One region of the Caballeronia sp. LjRoot34 genome, then DNA from elsewhere that is predicted to be linked to it. Evidence: predicted binding sites of a transcription regulator. Region 1 holds the regulator's gene; the other holds the start of a gene.
The links. Region 1 encodes FliA, which starts transcription of late flagellar genes. Its sites were predicted from a motif close to CTAAAGTTTNNNNNNNNNNNGCCGNTA; they were not measured.
Positions count from the first base shown of each region.

Region 2: a site for FliA is predicted at 1,800-1,826, ahead of ACSQ36_RS00820 (flagellin). Genes of this name have one in related genera too.

Region 1 covers NZ_CAXUSB020000001.1:4,211,373-4,214,478, forward strand. The annotation lists gene ACSQ36_RS18995 (MinD/ParA family protein) at 1-848, shown strand, start outside; gene ACSQ36_RS19000 (RNA polymerase sigma factor FliA) at 879-1,610, shown strand; gene ACSQ36_RS19005 (diguanylate cyclase) at 1,642-2,733, opposite strand; gene ACSQ36_RS19010 (Rieske 2Fe-2S domain-containing protein) at 3,068-3,106, shown strand, end outside.
Region 2 covers NZ_CAXUSB020000001.1:182,320-185,425, reverse strand. The annotation lists gene rpsU (30S ribosomal protein S21) at 164-376, opposite strand; gene ACSQ36_RS00825 (aldo/keto reductase) at 730-1,677, opposite strand; gene ACSQ36_RS00820 (flagellin) at 1,926-3,106, shown strand, end outside.

The sequences.
Region 1 (3,106 bases):
CCCCGGCGGGTGGATTGGGGGGGACCGGCAATACCTCGACGGTCGTCAACCTGGCTTCCGCCCTCGCCGCGCAAGGCAAGGATGTGCTGGTGATCGATGAGCGCCAGAACGCGTTGTCGGTGAGCCAGTTGGCGAAGGTGCCGCCCAACGGCGCGCTGGGCGCGGTCTTGTCCGGCAAGCGTTTTTTGCAGGACGCCGTCACGCGCACGCCGTTTGGCTTTTCGGTCATCGCCGCGCCTCGCGACGAACGCATCAGCCAGGACGCCGCGCATTGCCGGGTGTTGCTCGACGGACCCGCCGATATCGTCCTGATCGATACCCAGCTCGATCGCAGCGGCGCGCTGTCGAGCCTGGCCGTGCAAGCGCACGACTTCGTGATCGTGACCCGCGTGGCGCCGGTCGCGATCACCGAGGCGTACGCCTGCATCAAGCGTCTGCACTACGCGCATGCCATCGGACGGTTCCGGGTCATTGTGAATCACGTGAAGAACGGCGCCGATGCACAAATCGCCTTCGATAACCTCGCGGACGTCGCCAGCCGCTATCTCTCGGTGCAACTCATGCCGGCGGGTTGCGTGGCCGAAGATCCGCGCGTGACGCGAGCGCACGAGCTGTCGCGCTGCGCGGTGGAAGCTTTTCCGGCGACGGCCGCCGCCCGGGATTATCGGCAGATTGCCGCCGAATTGCAGTACTGGCCGATGCCACAAGCGTCGCAGTTTGAATGGCCCGTGCAGACCTTGTTTGCGGAAACGCAGCCTGGGTTGGAGTGCTCGATCAACTCCGGCGCGGCACGCCGCACCGAAACGCCATTGATGCAGCTTGCGATGAGCAGCCCCGCGTCCGTGTGATGCCGCAAGAGAAGGAACAAGGTGAACGCGATGTATAACGCCCAGGGAAAACTGTCACAGGCCGAGGTCCTGACCCGCTACGCACCGCTGGTGCGCCGGCTCGGCCTGCAGCTCGTGGCGAAAATGCCGGCCAGCGTCGATCTGGACGACCTGATCCAGGCCGGCATGATCGGCTTGCTGGATGCCGCGAGCCGCTATAAAGAAGATCAGGGCGCGCAGTTCGAGACCTACGCCAGCCAGCGCATTCGCGGCGCAATGCTCGACGAACTGCGTGCCAACGACTGGCTGCCGCGCAGCATGCGCAAGACCTCGCGCGAGGTGGAATCTGCGGTGCACAAGGTCGAGCAGCATCTCGGCCGGTCGGCGAGCGAACAGGAAGTGGCTGAGCACCTGAACATGCCGCTCGTCGAATACCAGTCCATGCTGCAGGATCTGCATGGCAGCCAGTTGATCTATTACGAAGACTTCGATCGTTCTTCCGATGACGAGCCGTTTCTCGACCGTTATTGCGTCGATAAAGCCGACCCGCTCTCCGCGCTGCTCGACGGCAGCTTGCGCTCGGCGCTCGTTGAGGCCATCGATAAATTGCCTGAACGCGAAAAGCTGCTGATGAGCCTGTATTACGAGAAGGGGCTGAATCTGCGCGAGATCGGCGCCGTGATGGAAGTCAGCGAATCGCGTGTGTGCCAGTTGCACAGTCAGGCCGTCGCGCGGCTGCGGGCGAAGTTGCGGGAACAGGCATGGTCGGGCGTGGAGGCTTGACGTCCAGCCGCTGAAGGCCGGTGAACGCAGATCAGGTTTCGAAATCCGCGCTTTCGGCGAACACCGTCTGACCTTTGCCGAGCGCCTTGGCGCGATACATCGCGCGATCGGCGGCGCGCATCAGCACGGCAATATCCCTGTAGCCGGGGCTCAGGTCCGGCGAAATCAGGCAAGCACCAATACTCGCCGATAGATTCACCACCCGGTCCTGCACTGACGTCATTTCCGCCAGCACCGCGTGTACGCCGTTTGCCACCGTTTGCACGGCATGGTTACCGGTCACATGCCTCGCCAGTACGACGAATTCATCGCCGCCGAGCCGCGCGACTGTATCGGTGGCTCTTACCCTTCTTGCCAGCAGCGCCGCGAAAGTTTGCAGCACGACGTCGCCGACTTCGTGGCCGTAGGTATCGTTGACTTCCTTGAAGCCGTCGAGATCGATCAGCAGCAGCCCGGTTGCGCCTTCCTGTCCCGTCGATATCGCCATCACCGCCCGGCCGATGGTCTGTTCCAGCATGTAGCGGTTGCTCAACCCCGTGAGCGGGTCGGTGCCGGCCTTGAGCGCGAGGTCACGGTTCGCGCTGCCAAGGCGGCCGATCAGCACCGCAAGATAGACCGACGCCCCGAGCGCGCTCAAGCCGATCCCCAGCGCCGCGGACCGGTTGATCATCCACCAGGGCTGCAAGACGGACAACGCGACGATTCCCACCAGCGCCGTTCCACACGACAACGCCAGCGCGCGCTTGCCGTAGCGCCCGCCCGCACCGATCAGGAAGAGAAAGACGGCCCACAGCATGGGCAATGTGAGCGCCCCGCCCGCGCCGAGAACCACGGCGAGCAGTGCCTGGTCAGCGACGGTCGTGAATGCGAGCCGCAGAGTCGACTGCCGCTGCATTTGGCTGATGATTAGGCGGGTCGCGACGCCGTAGATCAGATAAAGCGCGAGTGCATGGAAACTGGCGATAGCGGCGGGCGTTGGAACGGACCACGCCAGCGCGCCGTACACGGCCGTTGCGAGGCCGCCCAGTATGACTCGTAGCGTCGCCTGCTCTTTTTCCGGATCGAGATAGGGCAACCACACGTAACCACGTTGCCGATGGAACGGGTCATTCACCTGCCCCATTCTGAGTCTCCCTGATGACAATTCCCGAAGTGCTGATCGATGCCGCGTTTTCTGCAGTGACTGCGTAGTGCAGAATTGCAATCGTACTGCGTCGTTGAAAAGTGGCTGAAAAGAGCGCGATTCGGCGAAATTCGTGGCGGATTAATGCTGAGTTCGCGTGATCGATATCGAACGAAATAGTACGCATTCGGCGCGCCAGGGCGTTTTGGCGGCTTGCGTTTCCCCGTGGGTTGTTTTCGAATTGTTGTTTGAATCGATGTTTGAATCGATGTTTACTACGTAGGTTTTTTGATGCCCGATGCAACCCTTTGAATCTGCTTGTTCCACTGGCGGCATGAATGCTGCCGATGACGCCCTCGCCGCGCCCAATGCC
Region 2 (3,106 bases), 4.0 Mb from region 1:
CCCACCACGACGACCCGAACAAGCTGAGCCGCGAGCCGAAGTAAACCCAGGACTTAAAACCAGCAAATCAAATCAGACAAGCAAAACGGCGATGCAACCCTTGCGGGCGGCATCGCCGTTTTGCCCGGTGCAGCCGGTCAATCAGGCTGCGACCTGCCAAGACTTAGTGAAGCTTCTTGGGCAGCATCTGGCTGCGCAGACGCTTACGCAGACGGCTGACTGCTGCCGCCTTCTTGCGCTTGCGTGCCGTCGTCGGCTTTTCGTACGACTGACGTTCGCGAAGTTCGGCGATCAGGCCGTTCTTTTCGATGGTCCGGCGAAAGCGACGGATCGCAACGTCGAACGGCTCGTTTTCTTTCAAAACAATAGTGGTCATGGATGTCCTAAATCGCTGATACGTTTTTCTGACTGCGCGGCGAAGCGTCAACCTAAGGCAACGCCGCGCGCCGGCACTCCGATCGTCCACCCAAACAACGGCGGACACGAGCAAAGCGGCCACGGAGGCCGGAAAAGAGAGAGGTGGGATTTCACCGCCGATCACGGCATGCGCAGTCTGTCGAAAACGGAGCAGCGCACTTCGGGCCGCCCGGCGTCGCTTAAAAATAGCTGCGCCATCGGGCAAAAATCTCGATTCGGGCGAGATGTTATCAGATCGTCGCCCGGTCGCCAACCCCGCAAAACCCATTTGCGGGGTGGCAACCCCATGATCATGCGTGCTTTTTGCCGGTTTCAGTCCGGATTGCTGGCTTCGTCGAGGAGTGCGACGTCTTCGGGCGCCAAAGTAATGCGGGTCGCGTGGGCAAGGGTCTCGAGTTGCTTGACCGATGTCGCGCTCGCGATCGGCGCCGTTACGCCCGGCCGTGCGATCAGCCACGCAAGCGCGATTGCCGCCGGCTCCGTGTCATGGCGATCCGACACTTTAACCAGCGCATTAACAATCCTCAAGCCCCGGTCATTCAGGTAACCCGACACTTTCGCGCCACGCGCACTGTTTTCGGTATCGGCTTTGGATCGGTATTTCCCGCTCAGGAAACCGCTCGCCAGGCTGTAATACGTCACAACCGATATCTTGTGCGCCTTGATAACCGGTTCCAGGTCATTCTCATAACCGGCGCGATCATAAAGATTGTATTCAGGCTGAAGCACCTGATAACTCGCAATACCCTCTTTCGCCGATATCTTCAGCGCCTCTTCCAGCCTTTCGCCGGTGTAATTCGACGCACCAATCACGCGCACTTTTCCCGCCGTAATCAGCTTTTGATACGCGCCGAGCGTGTCCAGGAGCGGCGTTTTATCGTCGTCTCGATGGGAAAAGTAGACGTCGATGTAATCCGTCTTCAGGCGTTTCAGCGAATCGTTGACGGCGGCCTCGATATTCGCCGCAGATAGCCCCGTCCGCGTGCTCAGCATTCCCACCTTGGTTGCCAGCACGATCTTGTCGCGCTTGCCGCTTTCCTTGAGCCACTTGCCGATGATCGTCTCCGACTCGCCGCCCTGGTGGCCGTCGACCCAGGCGGAATAGACGTCGGCGGTATCGATGAAATTAAGGCCGTGGTCGACGAAGGCGTCGAGGATGGAGAACGATGTCCGTTCGTCGGCGGTCCAGCCGAATACATTTCCGCCGAAAACAAGCGGCGCGACTTTGATTTCCGACTTACCGATAGTGCGGTGCTGCATGGTTGCTCCCGGGTTGTTGTAGGCAAACACGAAATAACTGATCGAAAAAGAATACCCGCGAATCCTTTTACTCGCAGGCTGCGCGCCGACTGCTATTCCCCCTACAAATCCTTACCTAAGTCCTCAAGTTTTTTTTTCACGCGCCGCTAACCCATGTAGGCGGCCGGCTACATCACTCGGAACCGCCATGCAACAGGACCGTGCAGTAGCCAAAAACAGCCCTTTTAGTTCTTTCAGGAGAAATCCAAATGCTTAGCATCAATAGCAATCTTAACTCGCTGGTCGCTCAGCAAAACTTGAACACGTCGCAAAGCGCACTGTCGCAAGCTATTACGCGTCTGTCGTCGGGCAAGCGCATCAACAGCGCGGCAGACGATGCAGCCGGTCTGGCGATCTCGAACCGCATGCAAACGCAGATCAACGGCCTGAATCAAGGCGTGTCGAACGCGAACGACGGCGTTTCGATGATCCAGACGGCATCGAGCGGTCTGGCGCAGATCACGTCGAGCCTGCAAACCATTCGTACGTTGGCGGTGCAGGCATCAAGCGGCTCGCTGTCGGCAAGCGACCAGGCAGCACTGCAACAGGAAGTGGCGCAGCAGATCGCTGAAGTAAGCCGCGTGGCTTCGCAAACGAACTACAACGGCAAGAACGTGCTGGACGGCTCTGCGGGTAATGTCAGCTTCCAGATCGGCGCGAACGTTGGTCAAACGATCAGCCTGAATCTGAGCAATGGCGTGTCCGCAGCGCAACTCGGTACGGGACTTCCGGCATCAGGCGCAACGCTGGGCTCGCTCTCCGGTCTGTCTCTGGATAGCACTGGCGCCGCAGCTGCCGCAGGGGCGACGCCGGCGATCACGACGATTAACGTTCTCGCAGACGGTAAGGGCGGCTTCACGTTCACCGACCAGAACAACCAGACACTGTCTGGCTCAGTTTCCACCGCTCTGTTCGGTCCGCTCACTGGTACCACCGGTACCGGCACATCGTTGACCCTCGTCCCGCAAGGCGCCCTTTCGGGTGCTGCAACGCAGGCTGCCGCACTGACCGCTGCAGGTACCGCGCTGACGGCCCTGAACGCCGCGAACACCGCGGGCAATGCAGCTTCTGCAGGTTTTACGCTTGGAACCGTTACCGGGCTGAGTTTAGACGCGAACGGCGCAGCAGTCACGACCGGTGCGTCTATCACATCGGTCACTGTCAAGACCGATGGGACAGGCAACTTCTCGTTCACCGACCAAAACGGGGCCGCACTCGGCGCGCCTGCCATCGCAGCTCTGTTCACCGTAACTACGGGAAGTACGACAGCGCCCGGCACTTTGGCGTTCAAGGCTGCTGGTCCGTTGACGACTGTCGCGGGCTTCTCCGGCGGTCCGAACCCGAGCGCCGCAGTTGCAGGGATCTCGGCGGTAAATTCTAACAATGCCCC